Regions from separate parts of the Peribacillus sp. NPDC096540 genome, predicted to be linked through region 1. Evidence: riboswitches for the same ligand, from Rfam matches in the RefSeq annotation. Region 1 holds a riboswitch; the other holds the start of a gene.
The links. Region 1 has a riboswitch for cobalamin ahead of metE (5-methyltetrahydropteroyltriglutamate--homocysteine S-methyltransferase). Riboswitches for the same ligand answer to the same signal wherever they lie in the genome.
Positions count from the first base shown of each region.

Region 2: linked by a shared signal. The riboswitch ahead of ACQKMR_RS19090 (ribonucleoside-diphosphate reductase subunit alpha) and the one ahead of metE (5-methyltetrahydropteroyltriglutamate--homocysteine S-methyltransferase) in region 1 are both predicted to bind cobalamin.

Region 1 covers NZ_JBNNTG010000027.1:84,538-92,358, reverse strand. Annotated here, with positions in the region: gene ACQKMR_RS20700 (nucleotidyltransferase-like protein) at 1-852, opposite strand, end outside; gene ACQKMR_RS20695 (YgzB family protein) at 1,034-1,387, shown strand; gene perR (peroxide-responsive transcriptional repressor PerR) at 1,494-1,937, opposite strand; gene ACQKMR_RS20685 (NAD(P)-dependent oxidoreductase) at 2,206-2,529, opposite strand; gene ACQKMR_RS20680 (hypothetical protein) at 2,453-2,860, opposite strand; gene ACQKMR_RS20675 (aminopeptidase) at 3,076-4,185, opposite strand; gene bcp (thioredoxin-dependent thiol peroxidase) at 4,197-4,667, opposite strand; gene ACQKMR_RS20665 (potassium channel family protein) at 4,730-5,146, opposite strand; cobalamin riboswitch at 5,437-5,627, shown strand; gene metE (5-methyltetrahydropteroyltriglutamate--homocysteine S-methyltransferase) at 5,783-7,821, shown strand, end outside.
Region 2 covers NZ_JBNNTG010000024.1:33,201-41,021, reverse strand. Annotated here, with positions in the region: gene ACQKMR_RS19105 (helix-turn-helix domain-containing protein) at 1-945, opposite strand, end outside; gene ACQKMR_RS19100 (hypothetical protein) at 1,588-1,734, shown strand; gene ACQKMR_RS19095 (manganese-dependent inorganic pyrophosphatase) at 1,859-2,788, opposite strand; cobalamin riboswitch at 3,082-3,262, shown strand; gene ACQKMR_RS19090 (ribonucleoside-diphosphate reductase subunit alpha) at 3,400-5,697, shown strand; gene ACQKMR_RS19085 (ribonucleotide-diphosphate reductase subunit beta) at 5,738-6,790, shown strand; gene ACQKMR_RS19080 (flavodoxin domain-containing protein) at 6,780-7,199, shown strand; gene ACQKMR_RS19075 (cold-shock protein) at 7,364-7,561, opposite strand; gene ACQKMR_RS19070 (hypothetical protein) at 7,760-7,821, opposite strand, start outside.

The sequences.
Region 1 (7,821 bases):
AAATCGATGATACACGTCTTGTCCTTTTGTTTCCACTTTGATGACATCTATTACTTTCTTCTCTATTAAGTATTCTAAAAGAACACCTAGATCGACTGAATAAAACTTAAGTTCCGGATGATCCATTAACTCTGCAATTGTCCAAGGATCTTCTTTTGTACTCATTATTTCAACTAAATGCTGTGAACCCGTATTCGTCCTAGAGTAAATAAGAAATTCACTCGCAAGGAAAAGAAGCTCCAATCTTTTTTCAAGGGTTTCCTCACTACTGATCAATTCTTTATACAACTTATAGATTTCAGGTTCCATATGTTTCACTTGGTTCCAGACCGTAACTTCTGGATAAAAACCTTGTTCTATTACTTCTAAACGGGCTAAGTGATGAAGGGAATGAACAATATGATTATACGCATCAAGATAATGACCTTTTTCAAAGAAGCCTTTTCCATCCATATATCTGCGAATTAACTTCGCAAACTCCATCCCTATTTTTAACTTCCTTCCATAAAAAGGAAACTCTCTGATTTCTGTTTTCAAATGATCCAAATATTCATTCCGGTCAAAGAGGACCTTTCCGTTATAAATCCAGTCAACTACTTTACGGTTTGATCCTAATAGAAGCCATTCTTTTAGTTGTTCTTCCTTAACGATATGTAAAGCTGCCTTTTTGTCCTGGTATGTGTAGTGCTTTAAAAACACTGCCTCTTCTGCTTCATCTACAATAACAAAAAGGATGTAGTCAAATGTATCGGTAATCGGGCTGTTACTTTCCCTTTTTTCTATTAATAAGATTCCAAGTGTAGATTTTAAACTTGCTCGCTCTTGATAAATCGGGCGAAGGATATCTTCCATTATAAATTCCTCCAAAACCTTTTTTTTTAAACATTCGACAAAACTCTTCAAAATCCTGTATTTCACCTAGATGATATTTACAAAAACAACACATTTAAAAGTAATATGTATCCTTTATTTCTTTTTTGTTCCATCCTTAGTTTATGTTATAGTTAAAGTTATATTTTAGGAGGGACAATCCATGGCTAAATATTCTAGCAAAATCAATAAAATCCGTACATTTGCTTTAAGTTTGATTTTCATCGGCTTTATAGTGATGTATCTTGGACTTTTCTTTAAATCACATCCTATTGTTATGACGCTTTTTATGGGTCTAGGTCTTTTATTTATTATTGCAAGCACCGGCGTTTATTTTTGGATTGGAATGCTTTCTACAAAATCTATCCAGGTTGTGTGTCCTAACTGTAGTAAACCTACAAAAGTATTGGGACGTGTGGATATTTGCATGCATTGTGAAGAACCATTGACTCTTGATAAAAAGCTAGAGGGCGAAGAATTTAACGAAAAATATAATCGCAAAAGCCTGCATGACTAAATTAAACCCTTAAGAGAGTTTGTTTCTCCCAGACAGATGGCTCGTGATTAATTGTATCATTTTTTTGCAACAAAAAAAAAGTTCCAACCAAGTGGCGGAACTTTTTTTAATGCGCTTCTTTTTTCGAACACTCTGTACAATCTCCATATATTTCCATCCGATGGTGACTAACATTGAAACCGGTGACCTGTGCTGCAAAATGTTCGACTTCGTCCAATGCAGGATAATCAAAATCTACAATTTTTCCGCAGGTTTGGCAGATTACATGATAATGATTCGTCGTTACAAAATCAAATCTTGCTGAAGAATCGCCATAGGTAAGTTCTTTAACCAATCCTACTTCGCGGAACACACGCAAGTTGTTATAAACCGTAGCCACACTCATATTGGGAAACTTTCCTTCTAGCGCTTTATATATATCATCTGCGGTAGGGTGAGACATAGAGCTTATCAAATATTCAAGTATCGCATGGCGTTGAGGAGTTATTCTTACACCGGTATCTTTAAGGGAATCCAACGCTTCTTTTAACTGAACTTCAGACACCGTCATCCACCTCTTTTTCTCATTAAGTATGAATTATTAAATTATAATATTTATAAATAGTGTACCTTTTTTAAGTTGATTTTGTCAATATTTCACCTGTTTATCTCTTCATTTTAAGTTTATTCATCCACCCTTTAAATCTTCCCCATTTTCTAGTTTGAGCCTAGCATCCTCTCGATAAGTCAATGACGTTGATAAAGTCATTTCCATCTATCAGGTATTCATGCATGTTTTTTCAAAAATCGAAAAGGTTCTAGGTAAATATTCACTGCTTTTACTCGAAAGATGCGGTGTGACCGTTACATTTTAACACTTCCTCGTAAACCAGATCACCGCGTCCAATATTCACGAAAACGGCAGAAGCTTTCATAGCTTTAAAGTGTTCTTTTTGCAACAGATTCTGTGTTTCAATCGTGCTTGGCAGAACAGATGCGATGTAATCTGCTTCCGGTAATACCCCATATAGACGATCAATGTGCTGCACAGGATTTCCGCTCCGATTGACCCCAATTGTCGTCATCCTAAAGGCATTCCCAAGACGCGCTACCTCTCCGCCAATTGCACCAGCACCAAGAATGAGTATCGATCGATTTCCCATTCAATTCTCCTACTTCTATCTTTCTATCCCAAAGCTCGTCTGATTCATTCTTGATAAGCTGTTTCACTTTCTTTTCGTACCGCAAAAGCATCCCAATCGTGTACTCTGCCATCGGTATTTTATGGATACCTCTTGCATTTGTTACCAAAATCCCGCGATTCTCAATGGCTTTAAAAGGCATTAATTCCATACCTGCACTCATAACCATAATCCATTTTAAATTCGGTGCTTTCTCAATTGTCTCATCTGTTAAATCTTCGCCGTATGTAATTAGGATTTCCGCTCCGCGCAGTGGTTCATCCTCCCAATCCTCTTGATAAACGAAATTCAAAGCAGGAAAGGTATCCTCCATCTTCTTTTGGATATCTTCGTTTGGAATGATTGTGAAAGTAATTACATATTTTATCTCTCCTTTTAATAACAAAAAAAAACACGGGCTCTGTATGTCCCGCGCAACTTTCTCTGAGGAGGTATTCCCTTAATAAAGCATATTCAGGTGTCCTCTTTTTGAGTTGGACAAAAGCCTTAACCCTGTAAAAAAAGGCTTTATTTTAATAAATTGGGGTTTAAAGCACGTAGTTCCGGCAACATAAAAATGCCATCCCTTCGGATCAGAATGTCATCAAAGTAGATATCACCACCGCCATATTCAGGGCGCTGGATCAAAACCATATCCCAATGTGTAGAAGAACGGTTTCCATTATCAGCCTCTTGATATGCTTGGCCAGGAGTTAGATGCAGACTGCCACATATTTTCTCATCAAACAAAATATCGTCCATTGGCTCCATAATAAATGGATTGATTCCAAGCGCGAATTCCCCAATAAAACGGGACCCTTCATCTACATCAAGAATCTCGTTCATTTTAGAACTTTGATTGGAATCTGCTTTCGTAATTTTCCCCTTTTGCAAGGTTAAAACTATGTCACGAAAGGTGACTCCTTGATATGTTGAAGGGGTGTTGAAGGCTATCTTACCATGAACACTCTCTTTTACGGGTGCCGTGAACACTTCCCCGTCCGGTAAATTGTTTTTCCCAGCGCATATGACAGCCGGCATTCCTTTAATGGAAAAGGTGAGGTCTGTCCCTGGTGATACAATTCGAACTTTTTCAGTATGCTCCATCAATAGCTTAAGCGGTTTCAGTGCTACTTCCATTTTTCCGTAATCCATTGTGCAAACGTTTAATAGAAAGTCTTCATACCTGCTAAAGCTCATGCCAGCTTTTTGTGCTGAGCTAGTGGTCGGGTAATTAAGTAAAACCCAGCGCCTGTTGTTTACATAGAAAAGAGTCGACGACTTCATCGCTTCTCCATGAAGACGATGCCTCTCTGCAGGTACATCTGCCAAATCAGCATTGTTATCTTCACCGGAGATGATTATTATCGCATCAATATCAGTATATTTCCTCAAAGTCCATTGTGATAAGGTATCAAGTTGTTCCTTCACATTCCCTTTTAACAAGTGGCAGCTTATTTCATCGTCTTCCAGTTCTACATATGGATATGCCCCAACTCTGTATGTTTCTTTAATCAGTTCTTTCAATAACGGTTTCGTGCTGATATGACCCCGTATCAAGATTCTCTCTTTTGGCTGTAATTGTACGGAATGATGAATCAGCCTTGCAGCAAGCCTGGTTATTCGCTTATCCTTCATCTGCCTGTACCTTATTTTTCTAGATCACGAAGAGTTTCAAGCGCTTCTTCAACATGCCCTTTAACTTTTACTTTACGCCATTCTTTAACGATCGTTCCTTCTTTATCAATCAGAAAAGTTGAACGTTCTATACCCATATATTCCTTACCGAAGTTCTTTTTTAATTTCCATACATCATATAATTCAGCAGCTTCTTGATTTTCGTCAGCTAGCAGCAGAAAAGGTAACCCATATTTTTCAATGAATTTTTCATGACGCGCCGCCGGGTCTGGACTAATCCCTATTATGACAGCATTCAATTCCTCAAACTGCTCATTGTGGTCACGGAAATCACAAGCCTCCGTTGTGCAACCAGGCGTCATGTCTTTCGGATAAAAATATAAAACAACGTGTTTGCCTTTAAAATCCGATAGGGACACTTTTTCACCGTTGTTTGCAGGTAGTTGAAAATCAGGTGCTTTTTCTCCAATTTTAACAGTCATTCTAACCCCTCCATTTCTTTCATTATGGTAAGCGTACCCAATAATTGAAAGAAACACAACTTTCATTTATTCCTCCTTTCCTGATCTAAATCAATCACTGTCCGAATTACAAACGCGGCCGGGAGCGTATAGCCGATGAATGCCTGGATTGTCGCAATCATCCTGCCCACGCCTATCGGGGCTATATCCCCATACCCTACAGAAAACATCGTCATCGCACTAAAATAAAAAGAAGTCTTCAGTTGCTCGTAAAAACTGCCGTCCAAACGATTGCCCATATCAAGAATCACTGAATGATTCTGAAGCTCGTATAATAAATAAATCAGTGCAAAACCTACTAATATCGTCGCATATAAATTGCCAAGCCACAGCATATCCTCCAGAGAAAACTTCTTTCCTCCCGACTCAACAAGAAATAACGTTCGAATGCTCATCACCATGCAAAAAATGATTCCTGCAATCAAGATGTAAAAAGTCATCCCCCACGCCTCATTTCAAAACAACCCATTCCCCTATACATACTCCCCGTCCAAACAATATATTCTTTATTTAGGGGTCAGACCCCATTTCCCAACATTCACATCCTTAAACAAACCTAGGTGCACCAATAGTTTTGTCGATATAGGGCGGGGTCAGACCCCATTTCCCGAGACTTTTTTCCTTGTTGACCATTTTAGTCGGGATATGTTAAGATTGTCTAAATTTTTATAATAGTTTTTATTTTATAAATTTTTGCCACCTGCAGTTTAATTTACAGCAGGTTTGTGAAATTTCATATGTGGAAATAGGTTCCTAATTTTTTTAGGATTAAAAGGGAAGTCCGGTGTAATTCCGGCACGGTCCCGCCACTGTAATAGGAATGTTAGCGCTATGCAATATGCCACTGATTTTCGGATTGGGAAGGCCTGCCGCTAATAAGATTCCTCAAGTCAGGAGACCTGCCTGTTTCGACAACACTGTTTTAACCTACGGAGAATAGGGAAGTGTTAGGGACCTTATAATTTTAAGGGGTTTTTGTATACCCCTTTATTTTAAGCATTTCTAACTTTCTCTTTTGATGGTTAGGGGTGCTTTTTTTATTGTTATTTTATTAAAAGAAAAAAGAATGTAGGAGGATGGGAATATTGAAAAGTAGTAGTTTAGGGTACCCGCGAATTGGGGAAGATCGTGAATGGAAACGCACATTAGAAGCTTACTGGTCCGGAAAAATCGATGAATCGGAGTTTACAGCACAGCTAGAAGCCATCCGTTTAGGCAACTTACAAAAGCAAAAGGACCAAGGTATTGATATTATTCCTGTCAATGACTTTACTTTATATGATCAAATGCTCGATATGTCTGTAATGTTCGGTCTTGTTCCTGAGCGTTATTCAGCCTATAAAGGCGGCACCGTTCCCCTTTCTGTATATTATTCTATGGCTCGCGGAAACAAGGATGAAGTTGCTTCTGAAATGACGAAATGGTTCAATACAAATTATCACTATATCGTTCCCGAATTAAAACCGTCAAAGCTGACTTTGACAGAAAATAAACCACTTGCTTCTTATCGCGAAGCCAAAGAAAAACTAGGAATTGAAGCTAAGCCCGTGTTAGTCGGACCTTATACTTTTATTACTCTGTCTAAAGGCTACAATAAACAAGATGTACCTGGAATCATCCTTAGTCTCCTGCCTTTATACACACAAATTCTGCAAGAGTTAGAACATGAAGGCGTGAAGTGGGTGCAAATCGATGAGCCCTCCCTTGTTTCATCCATTTCTAAAGATGATATGCAAACTGTTACTTACTTATATGAAAAATTGAGTGAAGCAGCTCCAAACTTGAACATCATGCTACAAACATACTTTGATGCGGTAGAGCACTACCAAGAGGTGATTGAATTACACGTTCAAGGGATCGGTCTTGATTTTGTCCATGATAAAGGGAAGAACCTTAGTAATCTTCAAGAATTCGGTTTCCCGAAAGACAAAGTGCTCGGTGCAGGTGTGATTGATGGGAAAAATATTTGGCTTTCCGATTTATCGAAAAAGAATCAGTTGATCAATACCATCACAAAAACCGTAGCCGAAGACCAAATTTGGCTTCAACCCTCTTGCTCCCTGCTTCATGTACCAGTAACGGTTCGAAATGAGACGGCTCTTACTAAAGAAGTTCAACAGGCCCTTGCCTTTGCTGATGAGAAGCTTGAAGAAATCACTCTACTAGTAAAAGGTAGTAATCAAGGTGCCAATGCAATTGCTGAAAAAGTAGCCACTAACAAATTAGCACTTCAAACGTTAGCAAGTTCAAATGCGCGAAATCATAAAGACGTCCAAACTGGTGTCGAACACGCGAAGAGTAAAACAGCCGGCCGGCAGCTGTCATTTAAAGAGCGCTATCAAAAACAACAGGAATTTTTCAAACTGCCTTTCCTTCCATCAACAACAATCGGAAGCTTTCCGCAGACAGCTGAAGTAAAACAAGCTCGCGGAAAATTCAAACGAGGAGAATGGACTGCTGCTCAATATGAAACATTTGTTAACGAGGAAATCAGCAGATGGATCAATATCCAGGAAGAAATCGGCTTGGATGTTCTTGTACACGGAGAATTTGAACGAACAGATATGGTTGAATTTTTCGGCCATAAGCTAGGAGGATTCGTTTTCCTCGAAAAAGGCTGGGTACAATCTTACGGTTCTCGCTGCGTAAAACCACCTGTTATCTACGGCGATGTTCATTTCATCGAGCCGATGACAGTCCGGGAAAGTGTGTACGCGCAATCCCTGACGAAGAAAACGGTAAAAGGAATGCTGACAGGTCCTGTAACAATTCTGAACTGGTCATTTGTACGTGATGATATTTCAAGGGAGAATGTTTGCTACCAGTTAGCGCTCGCCTTGGAAAAAGAAGTGGGAGCCTTAGAAACTGCCGGAATCAAAATGATTCAGGTGGATGAGCCTGCCCTTAGAGAAGGTCTTCCATTGAAAAAAGGCGACCGCGATGAATATTTAAAATGGGCTGTGAACTCCTTCTTGATTTCCACTTCAAGTGTGGAAGATACAACTCAAATTCACACGCATATGTGTTATTGCGATTTCAACAGCTTCATGGATGTCATCTCTTCCCTGGATGCCGATGTAATTTCCATAGAAACATCTCGCAGCCACGGTGAACT
Region 2 (7,821 bases), on a different contig from region 1:
TTCATTTAAATATAGCCTAGCGTTTTCAAATAATGCGGCCACATGGTTTGATAAGAATTTTAGAAGCTCGAGATCCCCCACTGTGAATGCACCCATTGCCTTATTGGCTAAATGAATCATTCCCACAGTCTTAAGATTGACCACCAACGGAACCGACAACTGAAAGCCACCCGATTTTTCAAAAAATGGAAAGTATGTACTTAATTTATTCTCTCCTCTAACCGCAATAGTTTCTTCCAGTTTAGGAGAGCCTATCAAAGGGCTTTGCAAATAAAAACAGTTTTCCGATTCATTGAACAAATAGATGGAGGCGTCCTCCGCCATCGTACCTTGGCATGATAGCTCTAGCACCTTTTGCACTAACTCTTCCATCGATGAACCCGGTGTCACATTTTCATTGACCCATCTTATGCTGCTTAACTTTCGTTTCTCAAATTCCTTCTCCTTTGCAAGCTGCATAGCAACTGCGACATCTTTTCCAAATTCAACAAAAATTTGCTCAACTTCAGAAATTAAAGGAACGAAATTATGAAAACCAATAATACAGAACCCATAGCTGATTCCATCATCTTTTAAAGGAACAGTAAACCAGGTTGAAATTCTTTCATTTTTCATTAACTTATAAAATTTGCAATTGAGGCTGCTTTCTTTTTTCCTACTAATATCCCATCCTTCTTCGAGAATCTCCGGAGAGCATTCACTTAGGTGAATTGGAAAAGAATCTGCAAAATGCGGCGAACCGCCTTTCCAGACTTTTGGATATAAGATATCATCTTCTCTTAAAACGATTGCCACGAAATCCCATGAAAACTCCAATTGAAAGGATTCTACCGTAAAATCCAAAGTTTCCTGAATTGTATCGAATTTCACTAAATTTCTTGCAGTCATTCTCAAATGCGTTTCAATTTTTTCTACTAATTTAGTTCTCTTCTCACTTTTATTCATAGGAGCATCCCCTGTTCTTATCCATTGTTGAAGAATAACCTACTGTAAATACAGAAAAATCAGTATATTAATAGTAACATATAGCAAAAGGTAAACAGAAGTCTTTGGAAATTCAAACATTTAAATCCAATGATTCTTATGTTAGTGCATTGTTTCCTTCTATAAATATTATCGGCAATAAAAATGCTTCTTTCTATCATGTTGCAGATTCTTGAATGAATAGCCCATATTGAGCATGATTTTCTTCTCGGCTAAAATTTCTAAAGTGTCGGTTGAAAAAACAGAGGACGCTCAGGCTAATAAAATTATTTATCGTATAACCGGATAATTATTTTTTGCCTCGGTCCAGGACTTTGTTTCCAAGTTCGAGGTATATGAAAAGTCTGATTCTATCACCATTGATTTTTCCCATTCAAAAATATGGGATGCTTCTGCAGTCGGCGCAGTTGATAAGGTTGTCCTTAAATTTCAGTTGGTGATTCTTCCCAGATACTTGGTCTCGATCAGGAAAGTTCCCAATTGCTTGAAAAGCTCGCCACTTATGATAGTAAAATATCTTAAGTTTAAATTTTGCTGAATAGAAACTTTTTAAACTGACAAAATAGATACATGAAATATATCTAGATGGAAGGAGTAAAAAGTATGATATCCGAGCAGGATTATACGGCAGCAAACCTGTCACAAGATTTACTGAATGAACTAAAAAGCTTTGAAAGTAAACTAGGCCAGGACGCAAATAAAGAACTAATTGTCATCGCCTATGAAAAAGAGAAGGATGCTTTGAATTAAAAAAAAGACTCAAACGTCATTTAAATGACTTGTTTGAGTCCTTTTTTATAGACATGATTGAAAATTGATTATTAAAGTTCATAGAAAGGGTGCTCGAAGTTTTCAGAGCACCCTTTTCACATCTTTATTTAGTGAATATGTCCGTTAAAACCGGCACGATTTGTTTTTTACGTGATACAACGCCTTCTAAGACGGCAATGTTGTTGCTCAATGTAACGTTATAAGCTTTTTCAACTGCTTCCGTTGATTTCCCAAGAGCCAAGGCAACAGAATCATTTGTTAAAATATCCGTTACAACGAATAAGAATAAATCTAATTCTTTCGTAGCAATAACCGCTTCAATAGCTGCTTCTAATTCAGCTTGTTTTGCAAGTACTTCGTTCGGATCCACAGCATTGACTTGAGCAATCTCCACTTTCGCAGTTCCCATAGAGAATTCTTTTGCATCAAGAGTAATTAGCTGGGCAATTGTTTTGTCGCTAAGGTCAGCGCCTGCTTTTAACATTTCTAAGCCGTATGTTTCAGCATTGACTCCGGCAATCTCCGCTAATTCCATTGCTGCTGCAACGTCTTGCTCTGTGCAGGTTGGAGATTTGAACAATAAAGAATCGGAAATGATGGCAGACAGCATTAGACCTGCGATTGCTTTAGGTACTTCAATACCGTTTTCTTTATAGATTTTATTTAAAATAGTTGCCGTGCAGCCAACTGGTTCTGCGCGGTAATATAAAGGATCACTTGTTTCAAAGTTAGCGATACGGTGATGGTCGATAACTTCTAATACTCGGACTTGGTCAATGTCTTCAGCACTTTGCTGACGTTCGTTGTGATCGACTAAAATCACACCATCCGCTTCCCCTGCCACTTTTTCTACAAGACGAGGAGCTTCGAATTTGAATTGGTCTAATGCATATTGTGTTTCACCATTCACTTCACCAAGACGAACAGGTTCAGCGTTGATACCTAGTTGTTTTTTCAGATCCGCATAAGCGATAGCTGAACAGATTGTGTCTGTATCCGGGTTTTTATGTCCAAAAACTAATACTTTTTCCAAGATTATTTCTCCTTTTAATAAATATTTTTCCGGGAACCTCTATCATTACTATAAGGGAGATCCACCTTTACTATACACTTTATTTTAACATAAAATCTCTTATATTCAGTGTTTGAATTTCCCATTTCTCTATTAATTCTTTCTATCTTTTTTCCTCTTCCCTCACTTTGTCAATAGATAAGGATTGGTTTTTCTCAAATATATTAGTTGAATTATCGTCTCATATGGCTTACGATAATATAAGCATAAATACTAGATATTGATATTAAAAACCACAAAAATAACTATATATAGAATTATATATAATCCAAGGTGCCAGTGATGGCTGAAAAGGGAATCCGGTGTAAACCCGGAACTGTCCCCGCAACTGTAAATGTGACGAAATGAGAAAACCACTGTATAGCTCTTTATACGGGAAGAACTCAAAGTAGGATGATCATGAGTCAGGAGACCTGCCTGGATTTTTCACGTTTCTTATTCTTCGGGGATTGAGATGATGAAACGATAGTATAACGGCTATTTTTTCATGGCTCTTTTATTCTATCGTTTGATCCGCTCAATTTATTGGGCGGATTTTTTTATGTAACGGAAGTTTACAAGGAGGATTATTCATGACTCAAACATATAACTCTACTATAGAGAAAAATGACACAGAAACAAGTTCTATCCAGCTTGAGATGTTATCCAAGGAATTCGAAGGCCAGCTTGATATGGAAAAATTCAAAAAGCGTTTTACAAAATGGCTAGATCGTAAAAGTGAATCAACAGAAGAACAAACATCAAAAAAACTGATCCAGCTTGCTCTCGAAAGTGTGGACATAGATGCTCCAGATTGGACGTTTGTTGCTGCAGCAGAACTTTTGAATACCATGTACAGGGATGCACAAGCAAATCGGGGCTATGAGAGTGTGAGCTATGGTCCGTTCTATGAATTAATCGCAGAACTCTCTCAACTGCAAGAGGGACAACGCTACCCGATTTATAAACCCGAACTACTCAACTCTTACTCCAAAGAAGAAATAGAAGAATTGGGCTTAGAGATCGATCCGGAAAAAGATAAACTATTTTCTTATATTGGCATCTACCTATTAAACGACCGCTACCTAGCCCGTCCGAAAAAAGACAAGGTCTACGAACTGCCTCAGGAGCGCTTCATGATTATCGCTATGGAAATTATGAGAATGGAAAAAACAGAACATCGCCTACAACTTGTGAAAGAGGCATACTGGGCGATGTCCAATCTGTACATGACCGTCGCGACACCTACCCTATCAAACGCAGGAAAAACGCATGGCCAGTTAAGTTCATGCTTTATTGATGCGATTGAAGATTCTATTGATGGCATTTATCTATCGAACTATGATGCCGCTAAAGTATCTAAATTCGGCGGTGGTGTAGGACTTTACGTCGGTAAAATCCGCTCACTTGGTTCAGATATCCGTGGTTTCTCTGGAAACAGTTCAGGCACGACCCCTTGGATCCGTTTGTTTAACCAGACAGCTGTCAGCGTAGATCAATTAGGTCAGCGTAAAGGGGCAATCGCGATTTATTTGGATGCTTGGCATAAAGATATCATGAGTTTCCTTGACTTGAAGACACAAAACGGTGATGACCGGTTGAAAGCTCATGATATTTTTACAGGTGTATGTATTCCTGATTTGTTCATGGAAGCCGTACGCGATCGGAAAGAATGGTATCTTTTCGACCCACATACCGTAAAGCAAACCCTTGGATTCTCACTCGAAGATTTTTATGACGAGAAAAAAGGCGAAGGAAGCTTCAGACATCATTACGCTCTCGCTGTTGAGGCTGCGGAAAATGGCACACTTCCTAGCTATAGCTTTGAAAAAATCAACGCGATGGACATCATGAAAAGCATTATGATTTCTCAGCTAGAAGAAGGCGTACCGTATATGTTCTATCGTGATGAAATGAACCGTAAGAATCCTAATAAACATAAAGGAATGATTTATTGTTCCAACCTTTGCACAGAGATTGCTCAAAACTTAAGCCCTTCAACGATCACGGATGAATACGAAACAGAAGATGGGGATGTAGTTGTAGTTCGTAAAAGCGGCGATTTCGTTGTATGTAACCTTTCTTCCATTAATCTGCCTCGCGCGGTAAGTAGCGATGTATTAGAAAGATTGATTCCGATTCAGATTCGCATGCTCGATAACGTAATTGATGTGAACAATCTTCCGGTGAAGCAAGCATCCATCTCAAACAAGCGTTACCGGGCTATTGGCTTAGGAACATTTGGATGGCATCATTTACTTGCCACCCAGAATATATATTGGGAATCAGATGAGGCCGTTCAATATGCTGATTCTTTATACGAAAAAATTGCTTACTTAACTATCAAAGCGTCCAATGAATTGGCTAAGGAAAAAGGAACGTACCCATACTTTGAAGGATCTGATTGGCATACAGGCCAATATTTCGAACTTCGTGACTATACCGATGAAAAATGGATGGATTTAAAAGAAAATGTGCAGCAACACGGTACCCGAAACGGATATTTAATGGCCATTGCACCTAATTCATCAACGGCTAAAATCGGTAACTCCACGGATGGAATCGATCCCTTATATGAAATTGAGTTTTATGAAGAAAAGAAAAACTTCAAATTCAAAGTGACAGCACCTGGATTGACGCCTAATACGTATGAATATTATAAAAAAACACGATTTAACTTAGACCAACTGGAAAGCATCAGACAAAATGCAGCCCGTCAGCGTCATATTGACCAAGCTATCAGCTTTAACCTGTATGTCCACAACACAATCAAGGCTAAAGTTCTATTGGATATCCATTTAACAGCATGGGAAAGCGGATTGAAGTCAACATATTATGTTCGTTCCACTTCTTCCGAATATGATAATGTCTGCGAAAGCTGCTCAAGTTAACGATCAAATCAGTAATCTATTTTTAAAGGAGTTATAACGAATGTCCAATCATATCAAAAAAATTCGGATGCTCGAACCTACGCATCCAACTAAAGCAACAGGCGTATTCAAAGGGGAAGCCTCAGGCTTTCTCCTTTGGAACGATATTCAGTATGAAAAATTCTATGATACGTATACACAGCTCATCAATAACTTTTGGAAGCCTTCAAGCGTGAACATGATTCAGGATAAAAAGCAGTGGGGCGAATTGGATGAAGATATCCAGGATGCTTTCCTTGATATCCTTACTATGATTGCAGGAATGGACAGCCTTCAAACGCCCACTTTAGTGGAAATACTTCGTTATATCAAAGACCCGGCAGCAAAAGCGATCCTGGCCAACATGGCCCAGCAGGAATCTATTCATAATGAATCTTATTCCTATATCCTTGCTTCCTTGATTCCGGTAGGAAAGCAAAAACAGCTTTTCGACCGCATTAAAGAACACCCGGAAGTGATAAAGCGGAATCAACCGATTGTAGATGCCTATCAAACGTTTGTGGACGATCCCAATCCCCAACACTTATTTGAAGCACTCATTCATTCCACGAACCTCGAAGGTATTTATTTCTACCTGGCATTCGCCTTCTATTACAACTTAGGGCGCCAAAACTTAATGACCGGTTCTGCTACGATGATTTCCTATATACATCGAGATGAAATGGTTCACTTCGATTTCATTGGAATGCTCGTACAAATCTTGATGTATGAATACCCTGAGTTAAATAATGAAGAAAACACAAAGTTCATCTATACAACGATTGAAAAAGCAGTTGAACTTGAAAAAGAATGGTCTGAGTATATGCTTGAGGATATCCAAACCAAAGCAGATCTCGACTTGGAAGAATTCAACGAGTACATCGAATACATCGCCAACAAACGACTGCGTATGCTAGGACTTGAAAACTTGTATCAAGAGTATAGTGAGAACCCTATGCCCTGGATTAAAACGTTCGACGACGAATCCATAGGCCTCACCAAAACTGATTTCTTTGAACAAAAATCAAGAACATACAGTCAAGTAAATGCTAGCAATGGGTTCGATGAGCTATAAAGTTGCAATTGTCTATCATTCCGCTGGCGGCAATACAAAAGCGCTTGCTGAAGCCCTCGCTTCCCTTTTGCCAGAAGCAGGACTTTTTCGAACTAGCGAATTTGATACCAGTATATTGCCAGAATACGATGCTTTGATCATCGGTACTTATACATGGGGTAATGGAGAGCTTCCTGCCAAAACAGCTGCCTTTTATGCAGAACTAGAGCAATTACCGATTTCTCATTTAAAGACAGGCGTCTTCGGGACAGGTGAAACCAATTACAATCATTTTTGCGGAGCGGTCGATCATTTTCGGGACATGCTATTTGCCAAGAGCCAGTTATTGGTGACATTAAAAATCGAACAAATGTATCAAGAGTCAGACTTGCCAAGACTTCAAAAGTTCGCCTCTTTATTTAGGAACTGAATGAAAGGGATATGCGATTATGCATATCCCTTTCATTCGTTAATTAGTAAAAAAAGAATCCTGATTATGAAAATCATTTAGTCCCTGCATCATATTAGTTTTTTTCTTTTCAGAGGAAAAATAAAAAGACTCCAGAATCGGAGTCTTTTTTTATAAGCGTTCAATTATTTTTGAACGTTAGCTGCTTGTGGTCCACGAGCGCCTTGCTCGATTTCGAAAGAAACTTCTTGGCCTTCTTCAAGAGTTTTGAAGCCTTCGCCTTGGATAGCTGAGAAATGTACGAATACATCGTCTTGGCCTTCAACTTCGATGAAACCGAAACCTTTTTCTGCGTTAAACCATTTTACTTTACCTTGTACCATGATAGTTCCTCCTGTGTTTGGAAAAATCCATTTTATTACTATTTTTGGTTCTGGATAATGTTTCAAGAGGAATCCTATAACGGTAAATCCATCTATCAAACTTATTCCGAACAAAAATAATTACTTATATTATATCATGGAAAATCAAAAAAAAACAAGATTATCGCTGTAAATCCAACGACAAATTATCCTAAAATTCTACATTTTTCTCTTCTTACTTTGACGGAAACCTTCGTCCAGTAAATAGCGCTCTGCCTCAA